DNA from 3 places in the Kocuria atrinae genome. Region 2 is predicted to be linked to each of the others. Evidence: riboswitches for the same ligand, from Rfam matches in the RefSeq annotation. Region 2 holds a riboswitch; each other region holds the start of a gene.

Region 1 (5,694 bases), on a different contig from region 2:
GCGACCTTGCGGGAGAACGCATTGATGGCTCGCCAGCTGCCGGGATCGGACTTGTCCAAGAAGAAGTGCTCGTGTGTGCTCACACCTGTCCCAACGTGTTGGGCAGTCGCAAAATTTCGGGCTGGGAAGTGCCTCACTTTTCGCGCTCTCTCCGCTTGTTCTCGGGCGCTCGCGCGTCTGGGCCAAGTAGGGTGATCGTATGAAGACCAGAGCTGCCGTAGCCCACCGCAAGGGACGATCTCTCCTGTTCAAGACGGGGGTGGTTGCCGCTGGCTCGTTGGCCGCGGCTCAGGCCACGGTGATCGGCTCTCTGGCCGGTCTGGACTGGTGGAAGCACCGCAACCGTAAGGTCCGCGATGCACCACGGCCGGGTACGTTCACGGCGCACGTCGAAGAGTCCGAGATCAATATCTACACCTCGGGCGACAGCGTTTACGACGACATGCTCGAAGCCATCAACGGAGCCCAAGAATCCATTCACATGGAGACGTTCATCTGGAAGAACGATGAAGTGGGTCAGCGGTTCCTGGACGCCCTCAACGCGGCAGCGGATCGTGGCGTGGATGTCTACGTAATTTATGACGGCTTCGCCAACCTGGTGATCCCCAACTCCTTCTATAAGTTCTCCGACAACGTCAACGTTTTCCGCATGCCCGTGGTGTGGCGTAAATGGTGGCGGGGGTTCTTGCGGTACAGCGGTTTCAACCACTCGAAGATTCTGGTGGTGGACGACCACATCGGCTTTGTCGGTGGTTACAACATTGGGTCCATGTATGCCAACCAGTGGCGTGACACCCACGTGCGTGAAATCGGTCCTGCCGTGTGGGGCCTGCGCAATTCCATCGCTCGAGTGTGGAACGAAGAGCGCGATCCGGATGACCAGATCGAGTGGATTCCCCCGCAGAACTGGGATCCGGAAGTGCGGGTGGCCGCGAACCTTCCGGTGCAACTCGTCTACCCGATCCGTCATCTGTATCTGAGCGCCATTGAGCGCGCCAAGGACCACATCTGGATCACCACGCCGTATTTCATCCCTGATCAGCAAATTTTGGAAGCGCTCACGGCTGCGTCCAAGCGGGGCGTGGACGTGAAGGTCATGGTTCCCAAGGATTCGAACCACATCCTGGCTGACTGGGTGTCCCGCGGTTTCTACGGCCAACTACTGGACGCGGGGGTGACCATCCTGTTGTATGCCGCGTCCATGATCCACGCCAAGACCGCAACCATCGACGGTGAATGGTCCACCGTGGGCACCGCCAACATCGACCGGCTGTCGCTGACGTTCAACTACGAGACCAACGTGGAAATCATCGACCCGGATTTCGCGGCGGAAATGGAGAAGGTCTTTGAAGCTGACTCCGAGCACTGCGAGGTCCTCAGCTCACCGCGCTGGCGTGACCGTCACCCCATGGCGCGGTTCGCTGAGACCATACTGATTCCGCTGCGCCCGATCCTCTAACCGGGATAGGAACGGGTCAGGTCTGCGCTAGGTGGCCTCGCAACGTGGTCGCTTGATACTCGGTGCGGTAGATACCGCGCCGTTGCAGTTCCGGGACCACGAGTTCCACAAAATCACGCAGTGAATGTGGTTGTTGCGGCGGCATCAGGTTGAAGCCGTCCGCGCCTCCGGTATTCAGCCACAGCTCCATCTGATCGGCAATGCTCGACGGCGTGCCCACCATGGTGTAATGCCCTCCTCCGGCAGCCAGCCGCCCCAGCAGTTGCCGGACCGTGGGCTGTTCCGCCTCGATGATGCGCAGAATGGTCCCGTAACGCCCTTGCGGGCCAGTGAACTCCTCGAGGGGAGGCAGCGGGGGCACGGGTTCGTCCAGCTCCCATTCCGAACAGTCCTGTTCCACGAACGTGCTCAATTGCGCCAGGGACTGCTCGACCGGGAGCAGCATGTCCACCGCCCGTTGTTTTTCGAGGGCCTGCTCGTGCGTCTCACCCACGTAGGTCACCAGGCCGGGCATGATGAGCACGCTCTGAGGATCCCGGCCCGCTTGTGCAATTCGCTGTTTCACATCCGAGTAGTACTCCTGTGCGGACGGTAGATCATAGGCGACCGCGTAAATCCCCTCGGCGTAGTCCGCGGCCAGTTCCCGCCCCGGCCCGGACGCCCCCGCCTGGAACAGCACCGGCTCACCCTGCGGGGAGCGGGGAACCGTGAGGGGCCCGTCCACCAGAAAGTGGTGACCGTCGTGATTCACCGGAGTGATTCGAGACGAGTCTGCGTACACCCCGTTCCGGTCCGGCCGCAGCGCATCCGAGTCCCAACTGGACCACAGCGAGCGGGCCACTGACACGAACTCCCGCGCACGCTCGTACCGCTCCGTCTTGGGCGGCATAGCGGTGTACCCGTGATTACGAGCCTCCGCATCGAACATGGATGTCACCACGTTCCAACCCACTCGACCGCCGGAGATGTGATCCAGCGAAGCCAGCATGCGTGCAGCGTGAAAGGGAGTGAAGAAGGTGGTGGAAACCGTGCACACCAGCCCAATGTGGGTTGTCGCCCGGGCCATGGCGGACAGAGCCGTCAACGGTTCCAGGAACCACCGAGGGCCGTCCTCCACGGAGCTGATGCTGTGGCCGTCCGCAAAGAACACGGCGTCGAACAAACCTCGTTCGGCTAATTGCGCGAGCTCCTCGTAATACGCGATGTCGCCCAGCCGTTCGACGGGTGAATCCGGTGCGCGCCATGCCGCCTGGTGATGACCCGCGCCGAACAGGAACGCGTTGAGGTGCAACTTCTTGCGCTGAGCAGCCATTCAGTCCATCACCAGTCCGCCGTCGACCACCAGGTTCTGGCCGGTCACCGAACGTGACCAGTCAGAGGCAAAGAACAGCGCGGAGTCGGCGAATTCTTCCGGCGCGGTGGCGCGGCCAAGGGGCGTTGAGGCGGCGATCAGATCGAACACGGCATCGGGGGTGGCCGAACTCGCATCGGTGGTTCGCAGCAGACCACCGGAGATCATGTTCACGGTAATCCCCTGCGGACCGAGTTCCTTGGCGGCCGTGCGGGTCAGCGACAACAGCGCAGCCTTGGCCGCGGTGTAGTCGTGGTACGGAACCACGGGGTTTTGGAACAGATTGGTGCCGATATTGATGATCCGGCCCATGCCGGCTTCGGCCATTCCGGGGGTCACCGCCCTGATCACGTTGAGGGCGCCACCCACCGCACCGTTGAGCTGCTGGTTGAAGTGCTCCCAGGTAATGGTGTCCAGGGCGGGGCGGTCATCCCCGTTGAAGCTGAAATCCACCAGGGCGTTGTTGACGGCCACCGTGACAGGCGCACCAAAATGCTCACTCGCCTTGGCCACCATGTCGGTGACCTGTTCGGCATCGGTAACATCCGCCTGCAGACCAATCACATGGTCTTCACCCAGCTCGGAGACAAGTTGATGGGCTCGTTCCTCGCTTTGGCGGTAGTTGATCACCACCCGAGCACCTTCGCGGACGAAGGCGCGAGTCAGGCACTCGCCCAAACCTCGTGCTCCGCCGGTGATGAGAACGATGTGCTCGTTGATCCGCATGCTCACTCCTGTGGCTCTACGGCGAGTGGATGCGTTAAAGCTCAGGGTTTACTCCCGGCTACGACATGACATCCCTTCGCCAGTGCTAACTGGACAGGTTCAACGGGTGTGAATCTCAGCCGGTCCTGCGCATCGTGTGATGCGTGTGGGAGCTCGGCACCCCGTGTCACTACTGTGTGAGTGTAGCCACACTCGGTGGGTAAAGCTAAAGCGCGCGCCACCAGTCATCCGCCGGGGTCACCGGTACGGTGCGCTTGTGTCGTGAACGCAGGAAGATCGTCTCCAGCCGCTCTGCGACGTCGTCGGTGATTTCTTTGCCCTCTAGATAATCGTCGATGTCGTTGTAGGTCAGACCCAGTTCGTCCTCGTCCGTGCGACCGGGGTTGTCGTCCAGCAGGTCTGCGGTGGGTGCCTTGGAGATCAGCGGTTCAGGCGATCCCAGGTATTCGAGCAGCTGCCGGTTCTGGCGTTTGTTCAGCCCACCCAGTGGCAGCAGATCCGCGCCGCCGTCGCCGAACTTGGTGAAGAAACCGGTCACCGATTCCGCGGCATGATCCGTTCCGATCACCAACAGATTGTTGTCCCCGCCGACGGCGTATTGGGCCGTCATGCGCACGCGCGCCTTGGTATTGCCTCGCGTGAAATCGGTCAGCTCCGATCCGGTGGCCGACTCGTAGGCCTCTTCGAAACCGCGCACGGCCGGAGCGACGTCGTAGGTAATGGTCTGGTCCGGGGCGATGAACGCGAGCGCGGCCTGCGCATCGGCCTCGTCGTGCTGCACCCCGTGCGGGAGACGCATCGCTACGAACTGGACGTCACTACCTTGAGCACGAAGCTTCTCCACGGCCAGTTGGGCGAGCTTGCCCGCGAGAGTGGAATCCACCCCGCCGCTGATACCCAGGACGAAGCCCTTGGTGTGAGTGGCCTCGAGGTAGTCGCACAGAAAATCGACCCTGCGTTCGACTTCCGCGGCGGGGTCGATCTGCGGTTTCACACCGAGTTCGGAAATGATCTGAGCCTGCAATTCGCGCATGCGGTCATGGTAGTACTCGCGTGTTTCCGCGGTGTGACATGTCTTCACACTCGGCTTTTCAAGGTTGACCCAAGGCCCACATGAGATGCTGGTCACATGAGCGAAAACACCGAATACGAGACCATTGTGGTGAGCCGTGACGGCCGCGTAGGCGTGATCACCCTGAACCGCCCCAAGGCTCTCAATGCCCTGAATGAGCAGACCATGAACGATGTGGTTGCTGCCGCTACCGAGCTCGATCGCGACCCGGACGTCGGCGCAATCGTCCTGACCGGTTCGGAAAAGGCGTTCGCCGCGGGCGCTGACATCAAGGAGATGGCCACTAAGTCCGCGGCCGAGATGTACCGCGTGGACTTCTTCTCGCCGTGGGATGCTTTCGCCCGCCTGCGCACCCCCAAGATTGCCGCCGTTGCCGGTTACGCCCTGGGCGGTGGCTGCGAGCTGGCCATGATGTGCGACCTGATCATCGCTGCGGACACCGCAAAATTCGGTCAGCCCGAGATCAATCTGGGCGTCATCCCCGGTATGGGCGGCACCCAGCGGCTCATCCGCGCCATCGGCAAGTCCAAGGCCATGGACATGATCCTCACCGCACGCCAGATGGACGCAGAGGAAGCCGAACGCTCCGGCCTGGTAGCTCGCGTGGTTCCTGCCGATCAGCTCCTGGACACCGCCAACGACGTCGCTCGCACCATTGCCGGGCTCTCCAAGCCCGTTGCTCAACACGCCGTCGAGTCCGTCAACGCGGCGTACGAGACCACCCTGCAGCAGGGTGTGCAGTACGAGCGCCGCGTATTCCACGGCTTGTTCTCCACCGCTGACCAGAAGGAAGGTATGGCCGCCTTCAGCGAGAAGCGCAAGGCCAACTTCACGCACGAGTAAAGCGTGAGCGAGGCGACCGAATGGCCTTGCCGGGCCGGTGAGCATTTGGTGAGAATCAACGACACGGTTGGAGCATGACCGACCGGCTCGCCGCAACTCATTCACCGGACTGCGGTCGCCAGATCCGCTTACCAGGACCCGTTCACTGAGGCACGTTCTTCGGGGAGGACATACTCCCGAAAAACCGTTGACCAGTGGACGGGTTTTGCGTTGCCGCGGCCCGCTTTCCGACGAAGCCGTGCG
Region 2 (5,694 bases):
GTTCGCGATCCTCAAGGATTATGCGACTCGGACATCCGTCGGCCTGCCAGCAGCGCTCTAGTCAGTCAGCGCACTCGGTAGGTACCACAATGACTTCCGGCGGCCGCGTGGTTTCCCCACCCGGTTCGACCGACCGAGATCACCTCGGACCCGGGTGCGGACGGTGTTCCGAGCAGGAGTGCAACCTCACATGGAATCCGAACAGGACAACGCGGAACAGACGACCCAGGAACTGGAATCCGGCGCGCAAACGCAGAATCCCGCCGAAACTTCCGAAGCAGAGAACACCTCGGAACAGCCCGTTCTTGAGCAAACGCCCACCGAACCCCAGGTCGACACCCAGGTGGACGAAGAGCCCGAAATGCCCCCGCAGCCGGCAGGCACCGATGTCGATGAGGATGCCGCAGAGCCCGAGAACACCCAGGCACCGGATCAGTCTGCGGAAGCGCAGACCACTGAGTCCGATACATCCGATGCCCAGTCCTCGACCACCGTGCAAGGTGCCGAGGCCGCCGGAGACGAGAAGTCGGCCCAAGACGCTACGGAGCAGGAAAGCAGCGGCCAGGAAAGCACCGAGCAGACCAAGGAAGAATCCGAGACCTCCGAATCCGGAACTTCTTTCGACCTGGGTGCCGGACTGATGTTCCATGCCCCTGACCCGGACGAGATCCGCGCGGCCGCCGAGGCAGCCGCTGCACGTCAGCGTGAGGCGGCCAAGGAACGAGAGGCTCAGCGCCGCCAGTCCCGCCAGCAGGACGATGATGATTCAGACGAGGACGATTCCTCGGGCAACGTGACGAGCCGGCGGCGTCGCCGCCGTCGCCGTGGTGACGTGGACATGGAACTCGTGGACGAGGCTGACGGAACCGTCACCCGGGTTCGAGCACCGCGCGTCTCCGAGAGCGGTGCCGGCGAGGTAACCGGGTTGAAAGGCTCCACGCGGCTGGAAGCCAAGAAGCAGCGGCGTCGTGAATCCCGCCAGTCCGGCCGTCGCCGCCATGTGATCACCGAGGCCGAGTTCCTGGCCCGCCGAGAATCGGTCGAGCGCAAGATGCTGGTGCGCCAGAAGGAGAACCGGATCCAGATCGGTGTCCTCGAGGACGGCGTGCTGGCCGAGCACTTCGTATCGCACACCCAACAGGATTCGCTGATCGGCAACGTGTACGTGGGCAAGGTGCAGAACGTGCTGCCGTCCATGGAAGCCGCGTTCGTGGACATCGGCCGCGGTCGCAACGCCGTACTGTACGCGGGCGAGGTCGACTGGGACGCCGCCGAGCTGGGCAATAAGCCCCGCAAGATCGAGAACGCCCTCAAGTCCGGCGACCCCGTTCTGGTGCAGGTCACCAAGGACCCCGTGGGCCACAAGGGTGCCCGTCTGACCAGTCAGGTCTCACTGCCGGGCCGTTACCTCGTGTACGTGCCGGGCGGTTCGATGACCGGTATTTCCCGCAAGCTCCCGGACGTGGAGCGGCAGCGCCTCAAGAAGATCCTGAAGGACAGGCTGCCCGAAGGTGCGGGCGTGATTGTGCGCACCGCAGCGGAAGGTGCGTCCGAAGAAGAGCTGACCAACGACATCAACCGGCTGCGTTCGCAGTGGGAGCAGATTCAGGAGAAGGCCGGGTCCACCAAGACCCTCGCTCCCGAGATGCTCTATGCCGAGCCGGACCTGACCATCAAGACCGTGCGTGACGTCTTCAACGAGGACTTCACGGCCATGGTTGTGCAGGGCGAGCAGGCCTGGGACAACATCGAGGCCTACGTGACCTACGTGGCCCCCGATTTGCTGGATCGTCTGCAGCAGTGGACCGAGGACACCGATCTGTTCGAGTCCTACCGCGTGGAGGAGCAGATCCAGAAGGCGCTGGACCGCAAGGTGTACTTGCCTTCCGGCGGCTCGCTCGTGATTGACCGCACCGAGGCCATGACCGTGGTGGACGTCAACACCGGCAAGTTCACCGGCTCCGGTGGCAACCTGGAGGAGACGGTCACCAAGAACAATTTGGAAGCCGCCGAGGAGATCGTCCGTCAACTGCGGCTGCGCGACATCGGTGGCATCATCGTGGTCGACTTCATCGATATGGTGCTCGAATCCAACCGTGAACTGGTGTTGCGCCGCCTGGTCGAGTGCCTGGGTCGAGATCGCACCAAGCACCAGGTGGCGGAGGTGACCTCCCTGGGCCTCGTGCAGATGACGCGCAAGCGCATGGGCACCGGCCTGCTCGAGGTCTTCTCGGAGCCCTGCGAGGCGTGCGCGGGTCGCGGCGCAATCGTTCACGATCACCCGCTCAAGGGTCGTGCGGGAGATTCAGGTTCGGACCACCGCAACAATCGCAACGAGCGCAAGCGCTCCAAGCACAAGCAGCAGAACCAAGGTGGTCACCAGGGCAACCAGCAGGACAAGTCCAAGAACACCGGCAACGGTGGCAACGGTTCGGACCAGAGCAACGGCCACGAGGGCAACGACCAGGAGTCGAAGGCCCGCGCGGAGGCGGCACGTAACGCGCTGGCCAGTATCGCTGCCGCTTCCCAGCACGACGACGACGCCTCGGGCCACCAGGATGGCGGCCAGTCCGCCGACCACTCCGGTTCCAAGGACCAGTCGAAGGATCAGGGCAAGGACCATGCCGGTTCTAATCAGTCGGGTTCCCAGGACGGCCATGATCACGGCGACCAGGACGGCGATCGCCGTCGCAAGAAGCGTCGCGGCAAGCGTAGTCGTGGCCGCGGTCAGTCGGGTCAGGACGGCCAGGGTCACGATTCGTCGTCGAATGATTCTGCGGACTCCGCCGGCCAGAATCATGACCGTGATTCGGAGAATAAGGGCGAAAGCCAGTCCTCCAGCTTGACCATTCACGGCGAGGTCATCGAACTGCCGCACGGCAGCGGTTCCCCCGAGGAACAGCCGGAGAGCGGTCAGCAATCGCTCACGTTGGATTCGTTGACGGCTGCCTTCACCGAGGAGCCCGCGCAGGACTCATCCCAGGAGCAGCGATCGCGCGGCAACCGCCGGAGCCGTTCCCGCCGTGCCCAAAGCCCCGCCACGGACGAATCGCAGCAGAGGGGTGGGGAGGCCACTCCGGCAGCTGTTGAGACCTCGGAGTCTTCGCCCGCCCGGTCCACGGAAACTTCGGCCCCGAAGCAGACGTCGGCACGTTCGGCGGCCGCACCGGCTGCTTCGACCGAGACCAAACCGGCCACGCGGCGTCGTTCTCGCCGTGCTTCCGCACCCGCGGCGGCACCCGGAACGGCGAGTGTGCAGAAGCACGAGCCGGTCAGTTCCACGGACGCCGTGAAGCGATTCACCGCCGATGCATCCAAGCAGCAAGCGCCCAAGGCCTCCTCGCAACCCACCATGGTGGGCGTGGGCGTGAAGGCCGAGGACATGAAAATGACCGGCGGTACCAAGGGCTGACACAGGTCGCCATGGCCGACATATGACATGCCACAGGGGCGCGGAGATGAGTTCTCCGCGCCCCTGTGGCATGATCTGTATCACTGACACGGGGTGCCGCACGAGCGGCTGAGATAACACCCGTTGAACCTGATCTAGCTCGTACTAGCGAAGGGAATGTCGTGACTACTGCGCATTCTGATTCTTTGACCGTTCCCCGTGTGCTCTCGATTGCGGGAACTGATCCCACGGGTGGCGCCGGACAAGCCGCTGACCTGAAGTCCATAGCGGCCATGGGCGGCTACGGGATGAACGTGATCACCGCAGTGGTCGCGCAGAACACCACCGGGGTGACCGACATCCACACCCCTCCCGTTGAGATCCTTCGGGCACAGCTCGAGGCCGTGAGCTCGGACGTGGTCCTGGACTCCGTCAAGGTGGGCATGCTCGGATCCGTGGATGTGATCGAGACCGTGCGGGATTGGCTCGCGGACGTGAAACCACCCGTGACCGTGGTGGACCCGGTGATGGTGGCCACGGCCGGAGGTCGACTCTTGCGGGCGGAAGCCGAAACAGCGCTGCTCTCCCTGTTGCCACTGGCTGACCTGATCACGCCTAACCTACCTGAACTAGCAGTGTTGGCCGATGCCCCAACGGCCAACACGTGGGAGGAAGCACTCGAGCAGGGCAGACTCGTGGCCGACCGCTTCGGTGCTCGCGTACTGGTGAAGGGCGGCCACCTGGTGGGGTCCCGGACGCCGGACGCCTTGCTCGAGCCGGGACGTGTGGAACCCGTGATCACCCTGGATGACCCGCGGGTGGAAACCTCCAACACCCACGGCACCGGATGTTCGCTGTCCTCCGCCATCGCGACGCTCGTGGCTCGCACGGGGGACTGGGCCGGGGCAGTGCGTGCGGCACGCTCCTGGCTGCGGGGAGCCCTTGAGCACGCGGACAGCCTTAACGTGGGGCACGGCAACGGGCCGGTGCATCATTTCCACCACGTGCAGCACCTGCTGGGCGAGAGCGAGTCCACCGAACGTTTCACCGATTCCCTGTGGCGCGGCTGCGCCGGTGTGCGGGGTCAGATCGACGACTTGGAGTTCATCGCCCAACTGGCGGACGGGTCGCTGCCCTCCGAAACGTTCGAGTGGTACATGGACCAGGACATGCAGTACTTGGATGTGTATTCCCGCGCGCTGGCCGCTCTGGCAGCCGCGGCACCGTGTGAGACGGATCGGGAATTCTTCGCCGGGGGAGCGGCGGAAGTCGTCACCGTGGAATCCGCTCTCCACCGCTCTCGGCTGGGAGGGACCCAGCCACTGCCGCCTTCTGAAGTGACCCGGACCTACACGGATTTCCTGTTGGCCGCCACGGGGAGTGAGCCCTATGCGGTGGGCGCCGCCGCTGTGCTCCCGTGTTACTGGCTCTACGCCGCCGTGGGAAGTGCGCTCACGGAGAAGGCTCGTACGGCGGGCCTGGATCCGCACCCGTACGGAGACTGGCTGGCAACCTATGACTCTCCGGATTTCCAGCTGGCCACCGAACGCGCACGCGATATCGTGGATCGAGTCGCCAAGACCGCGGACCCGGCCACTCGGAAACGGATGCGGGACGCGTTCATGCGCGCGTGTGAACTGGAATTGCGGTTCTTCGCGGAGCCGGTTCGACGCGCCGGGGCACGCCCGTTTGCCGTAGCTTCCACGCATCGGGTAGTCTAGATTTTCGGTGCCGGGTACCAACGTGTGTGTGGACAGTTAAATCCACCGCGTCAGGCGGCACATTCGGGTTCACCTCCTGTTCGATGCGAAAGCCACGCGAGGCGCGGTCAGTTCTGACCGCCGCGACGTGATGTCTCGACATTCGTGGTCCTCCAGGTGTGTTCCCGTCCTTACACGTAGTCCATAGATGTCGAGAGAAGTGAGTTCCCAAGTGGTGTACGCGATTGTCCGCGCAGGCGGCCGCCAGGAGAAGGTTTCCGTTGGAGACCTCGTGACCCTTGACCGCGTCGCCGGCGAGGCAGGCAGCACCATTCAGCTTCCTGCACTGCTGCTGGTCGATGGGGACAAGGTCACCTCCGATGCCAAGACCCTGTCTAACGTCAAGGTCACTGCCGAGATCGTCGAGGACCTCCGCGGTCCCAAGATCTCGATCATGAAGTACAAGAACAAGACCGGGTACAAGAAGCGTCAGGGCTTCCGCGCCGAGCTGACGACCGTCAAGGTCACCGGCATCGACGCCTGAGTCACCCCGTCCCGTCAATTTTTCACACGAAGGTAGGCACACACCATGGCACATAAGAA
Region 3 (5,694 bases), on a different contig from region 2:
ACGAGGGCCCCATCTCGATCTTCTACCCCACGTTCTTGATCCTGGTGGCCGGTGTCTCCAACGCGTTCCTGGCCGGGGATCTGTTCAACCTGTACGTGGGCTTCGAGATCCTGTTGACGGCCTCCTACGTGTTGCTGACCATGGGTGGAACCACCCAGCGCATCCGGGCGGGCGTCACCTACGTGGTGGTCTCGGTGATCTCATCCGTGCTGTTCCTGATTTCGATCGGCATGATCTACGGCGCCACGGGCACCGTGAACATGGCGGACCTGTCCATGAAGTTGGCGGACCTGCCCCAGGGCACTCAGATGCAGTTGCACTTGATGCTGCTCATCGCCTTCGGGGTCAAGGCCGCGGTCTTCCCGCTGTCCTTCTGGCTGCCCGACTCCTACCCCACGGCCTCCGCCCCGGTGACCGCGGTGTTCGCGGGTCTGCTGACCAAGGTGGGCGTCTACTCCATCATTCGAACCGAGACTCTGTTGTTCCCCGGAACGCAGATCAACGAGCTGTTGATGTGGGTGGCCCTGCTCACCATGGTGGTGGGCATTCTGGGTGCGCTCGCGCAGATCGACATCAAACGTATGCTCTCGTTCACGTTGATTAGCCACATCGGGTACATGATCTTCGGTATCGCGGTGGGCACCGAGGAAGCCTTGGCTGCGGTGGTCTACTACATCGCCCACCACATCGTGATCCAAACCAGTTTGTTCCTGGTGGCCGGGTTGATCGAGCGGCGCGGTGGTTCCACCAACGTGGACCGACTGGCGGGCATGCTCAAGATTTCACCGCTGCTGGGCATCCTGTACATGATCCCGGCGCTCAACCTGGGCGGCATTCCACCGTTCTCCGGTTTCCTGGGCAAGGTGGGACTCCTGGAAGCGGGTGTGAGCCGCGGAACCGGACTGGACTACCTCCTGGTGGGGGTCAGCGTGTTCGTCTCCCTGCTGACCCTGCTGGCCCTGATCCGCGTGTGGATCCGCGTGTTCCTGCGCAGCGTTGACGACGCCGAGTACCCGGACCCCGTGCTGCGGGCGACCACCGTGGACGGCAAACGTCCCCGGACCTCCGGTCCGGCCTCTCGCGATGAGTCGAGCACGTTCGCCGGCCGGGAAGCGGTGGTTCTCATGCCGAGCTTCATGGTGGGTGCCACCACCGCTCTGGTGGCCGTGGGTGTGGCCCTGACCGTCTTTGCCGGTCCGCTGTTCGACCTGGCGGATAACGCCTCGCAGAACCTGATCAACCCGGACCGTTACATCGAAGCCGTTTTCGCCCCGGTGGGCCAGGGCGGCGTGAGCGAGGAGGCACGATGAGTACTTCTCCCACACTGAAGCGTTCCCAGAGCACGTTCCGCGCCGACATCCCTCTGCTGTTGTGGTTGGTCGTGGTGTGGGGTGCTCTCTGGGGCGACTGGAGCCTGGGGAACCTGGCCTTCGGGCTGATCCTGGCCTTGATCGTGACGCGAGCCCTAACCCTGCCGCCGATCAAACTGTCGGGTCGCTTCAACGTGATCCACTTCGCGGTCTTCGTGGTGACGTTCGTGTGGCAGGTCGCCAAGGCGAGTTTCCACGTGTTCAAGCTCGCTCTCGTCCAGGGACCCACGGTGCACAACGCCGTGGTGGGTGTGAAGCTCAGGCAGAACAACGACCTGCTGATGACCGCGGTGGGCCACACCATGGCGCTGATCCCCGGTTCGTTGGTGGTCGAGGTGGACCGTGGCTCGGGCATCCTCTACTTCCACGTGTTGGACGTCTCGAACGAGGAGCAAGCGGAGATCTTCCGTAAGTCCGCTCTGCGGACCGAAGCGGCCTGGATCCGGATCATGGGCAGCAAGGCGGACTTGGCTGAATTGAAGCAGGAGTCCAGAGGCGATGACACCACTGCCACGGGCATGGTCCACTCGCCGTCCACCCAGATGCACCGTGCGAACGAGGCATCCGACCGGGGAAAGGAGTAAACCGTGTTCGAGATAGCAGTGTGGATCTGCGGAGTTCTCCTGGTACTGGCTGCGGCCGGAGCCATTTATCGCCTGGCCAAGGGGCCGTCGCTCCTGGATCGCGTGATCGCCAGTGACGTTCTGCTGGCCATTGTGGGTGCCTCACTGGCCATTGAGATGGTCTACAACCACCACATGAACAACATCTTCTTGTTGGTCATTGTCTCGCTCATCGGGTTCCTGGGATCCGTGACCGTGGCCCGCAACGTGGGAACGGGGAAGTCATGACGCTCGAACTCATTCTGGATATCGTGGCCGCCGTGTGCATGGTGGTCGGTTGTTTGATGTCCCTGGCCGCCGCCGTGGGTCTGGTGCGATTCCCGGATCTGCTGTCTCGCATGCACGCGGGTACCAAGCCCCAGGTGTTCGGCCTGTTGTTGCTGCTGACTGCGGTGGCGATCGAGGGCCGTGACCCCAAGATGATTCCGCTGCTGATCCTGGCGTGGCTGTTCATGCTGCTCACCGTGCCGGTCTCGGCGCACATGGTGGGTCGCTCCGCGTACCGCTCCAAGCACCTGCACGAGGAGAACCTCACCCAGGACGACCTGAAGAATGTGGTCGAGTACGCAAGCACTCGGCGCGAGGACTAAATTTTCAGCTCGATACGGGCTGAAGTTGTCGAAGTACTACCCGGCGATTCGTATGCTTGGTAAGAAAACTGAGAACCCTGATGAGGAGAGTCACATGAGCAAAGTTATCGATTTGGCCAGCACCGCGGCATCCTTGGGCGGTACCGCTCTGTCCACCAAAATCCTGACCGCGGGATGGAAGCGGGTCACCGGCAACGAGCCCCCCGCCAAGAACCCGGATCCGGACGAGGCATGGCGCGACATCATCGTGTGGGCTCTGCTCACCGGCTTGGTGACCACCCTGGTCAAGGTGGGCGTTCAGCGTGCCATGCACAAGCTGGACACCGACGACGATCAGGACAACACGTCACAGTCCGAGATCTGAGTTCCTCGGACCGCCTGAAGCGGCGGGGTTGCGTTCATCGAACGCGACCCCGCCGCTTCTTTCGGTCTGTGGTTGTGGTCTAGGATGAGCTACTAACGACAGGGGAGCGCCCGAGTGGCGCTGAGAGTGCGCACCAGCGCAGACCCTCGAACCTGATCCGGGTCATACCGGCGATAGGGAGTCGAGCATCTCAAAGGACCCGTGCACGATCCGTGCGCGGTTCTTTCCCCTCCTGTACTCATCAGGAGGATGAAACATGACACAGGTTCAGACGAACACATCTCGCACGCGCAAGACCACGCCCCAGAAGTCCTGGCGGGTGGTCGACATCGTGGTGGTGGCGGTACTGGCGGCTGTGTGCGCCGTCGTCTTCTGGGCGTGGGCCAACCTGCTGTACCCCGTAGCGACCACGGCTGCGGTCGCCTACCCGCCGGCCACGGGCTTGATCGGTGGCGGTTGGCTGATCGCCGGAACTCTGGGTGCGCTGATCATTCGTAAGCCCGGTGCGGCAATTTTCTGCGAACTGCTCGCGGCCGTACTGGAGGGATTCCTGGGCACGCACTTCGGGTGGACCGTGATCATTTCCGGTTTGATCCAGGGTGCGGCCGTGGAGATCGTGTTCCTGCTGACCCGCTACCGGAAGTTCGGACTGGCCGTTGCCACGGCGGGTGGCGCTTTGGCTGGCCTGTTCATGGGCGTCAGCGAGAACATCATGTACAACTTCGAATGGGCGCTTGACCAGCAAGTGGTCTACGCGTCTCTCACCACGCTGTCCGGCGCGGTCATCGCCGGTGTCCTGATGTGGCTGGTCACCCGGGCGTTGCAGAAAACGGGTGTGCTCAACGGCCTGGTATCGGGCGCAGCACGGCGATGAGTTCGCGGGTGGCGGTTGAGCAACGCGGGGCGGAAGTGGTGCTCACGGAGTTCGGCTGGCACTACCCGGGGCGTGATCGGCCGTCCCTGAGCGCGGTCAGCGCCCGGATCCGACCCGGCGAACGCGTGATGCTGTTGGGCCCGTCTGGAGCCGGCAAATCGACGCTGCTGCAGGCCATGGCCGGGGTCGAACAGGACCCGGACGGCGAATCCCGCTCCGGGGACCTCACGGTCAACGGCCTGGACCCGCGCGACGCCCGCGGGTCGGTGGGCTTCATGCACCAGGACCCGGAGACGCAGGTCATCCTGGCGCGCGTGGGTGACGACGTCGCTTTCGGCCTGGAGAATCTCGCCGTACCTCGCGAGCAGATCTGGGGCCGCGTGGGCGCGGCCCTGGCCGAGGTCGGGTTGGACTTACCTCTTGAGCACTCCACGACGGCGCTGTCCGGGGGTCAGAAGCAGCGTCTCGCGCTGGCCGGAACCATGGCCATGCGCCCCAAACTCCTGCTGTTGGACGAACCGACTGCGAGCGTGGACGAGCAGGGAGCGATAGAGCTGCGAGACGCCGTGAACCGCGCCGTAACGCAGGTCGGCACCACTCTGATCGTGGTCGAGCACAGGGTGGGCCTGTGGGAGTCGGTGGTGGACCGAGTCATCGTGCTCGATGACAACGGAAGCATTGCCTTCGACGGCCCCGCCCGGGAGGTCCTCGTGGACGCCCGCGAGCTGTTGCAACGCCAGGGCACGTGGGTTCCGGACTGGACCCCGCAGACTCGGCCCGCCCCGGTCAGGGAATCGCAGGCCGCTCCGTTGTTGGAAACGCGAGGACTGGCCGTGAGCCGCACGCAATCGAGCTCGCGTGCGGTGGCGCGGCGGCGTCGTCGGGAGCGGAAGGCTTGGTCCCGCGGGAATTCTACGCAGGGCGACATATACGTAACTGAGAATGTTATTCCGACGGCCGCGAATATCAACCTGACCGTCCGAGCGGGCCAGGCTCTGGCCATCACGGGCGAGAACGGCGCGGGAAAGTCCACGCTGGCGTTGACGCTGGCTGGCTTGCTCTTGCCGTGCGCGGGAACCGTGAGGGCCACCGAGGCCTTGGCCGGGAACGCGCCCGCAGACCCTTCGCTGTGGGAGGGGACCGAACTCATCACCCGAATCGGCAGCGTGTTCCAACACCCCGAGCATCAATTCCTATGCTCCACCGTGCGGGCCGAACTGGAATACGGGCCGCTACAAGCAGCACGCCGCGGGGCGGGACCCGGCGTGGACGAGGAACGCATCAACACTCTGCTGGACCGTCTTGACCTTGCGGACATTGCCGATGCCAACCCGTTCACGCTGTCCGGTGGCCAGAAGCGGCGGCTGTCCGTGGCCACCGTGCTGGCATCCGCCCCGGACGTGCTCATCCTGGACGAACCCACCTTTGGCCAGGACGCACAGACCTGGCGTGAACTGGTCAACATGCTGGTCGAGGAGATGGAACGCGGCACCGCAGTGGTGGCCGTGACCCACGACCGGGAACTGATCGCAGCACTCGACGCCCAGGAAATGAGGTTGGGAACATGAGCGTAACCGCCATTGCGGACACCGCCCGGTTCAGCCCGGTGGGCCGCTCCAATGCCGTGATCAAACTGCTGGGGGCCCTGCTCATCACGGTGGTTCTCGTGGTGAGCGCGGACCCGGTGACCAGCGGCATCGCCCTGCTCGGTCAACTGATCCTGCTCAGCGCGGCAGGACAGAAACCGCTCCGACTGTTCCTCACCCTGTGGCCGATTACCGTGGCCGCGATCATCAGCGGTTGGGGTACGGCCATGCTGTCCCCGGAGGGCGGCACGGTGCTGCTGAGCCTGGGGTGGGTCACCGTGACCACC

Evidence for each region. A riboswitch is a leader RNA that binds a small molecule or an ion and turns the genes downstream of it on or off. The one in region 2 is predicted to bind thiamine pyrophosphate.
Region 1: another riboswitch for thiamine pyrophosphate. It lies ahead of ABD283_RS05060 (3-oxoacyl-ACP reductase); the one in region 2 lies ahead of thiD (bifunctional hydroxymethylpyrimidine kinase/phosphomethylpyrimidine kinase).
Region 3: another riboswitch for thiamine pyrophosphate. It lies ahead of ABD283_RS05550 (ECF transporter S component); the one in region 2 lies ahead of thiD (bifunctional hydroxymethylpyrimidine kinase/phosphomethylpyrimidine kinase).

What each region holds. Positions count from the first base shown of each region.
Region 1 covers NZ_BAAAQA010000008.1:99,249-104,942, reverse strand. Annotated here, with positions in the region: gene ABD283_RS05075 (carboxymuconolactone decarboxylase family protein) at 1-83, opposite strand, end outside; gene ABD283_RS05070 (phospholipase D-like domain-containing protein) at 200-1,459, shown strand; gene ABD283_RS05065 (LLM class flavin-dependent oxidoreductase) at 1,476-2,771, opposite strand; gene ABD283_RS05060 (3-oxoacyl-ACP reductase) at 2,772-3,536, opposite strand; TPP riboswitch at 3,591-3,710, opposite strand; gene nadE (ammonia-dependent NAD(+) synthetase) at 3,742-4,569, opposite strand; gene ABD283_RS05050 (enoyl-CoA hydratase) at 4,666-5,451, shown strand.
Region 2 covers NZ_BAAAQA010000002.1:261,565-267,258, forward strand. Annotated here, with positions in the region: gene ABD283_RS01810 (Rne/Rng family ribonuclease) at 191-3,412, shown strand; TPP riboswitch at 3,492-3,586, shown strand; gene thiD (bifunctional hydroxymethylpyrimidine kinase/phosphomethylpyrimidine kinase) at 3,574-5,112, shown strand; gene rplU (50S ribosomal protein L21) at 5,324-5,635, shown strand; gene rpmA (50S ribosomal protein L27) at 5,681-5,694, shown strand, end outside.
Region 3 covers NZ_BAAAQA010000011.1:28,668-34,361, forward strand. Annotated here, with positions in the region: gene ABD283_RS05525 (Na+/H+ antiporter subunit D) at 1-1,310, shown strand, start outside; gene ABD283_RS05530 (Na+/H+ antiporter subunit E) at 1,307-1,954, shown strand; gene ABD283_RS05535 (MrpF/PhaF family protein) at 1,958-2,221, shown strand; gene mnhG (monovalent cation/H(+) antiporter subunit G) at 2,218-2,583, shown strand; gene ABD283_RS05545 (DUF4235 domain-containing protein) at 2,678-2,947, shown strand; TPP riboswitch at 3,038-3,144, shown strand; gene ABD283_RS05550 (ECF transporter S component) at 3,204-3,821, shown strand; gene ABD283_RS05555 (ABC transporter ATP-binding protein) at 3,818-5,389, shown strand; gene ABD283_RS05560 (energy-coupling factor transporter transmembrane component T family protein) at 5,386-5,694, shown strand, end outside.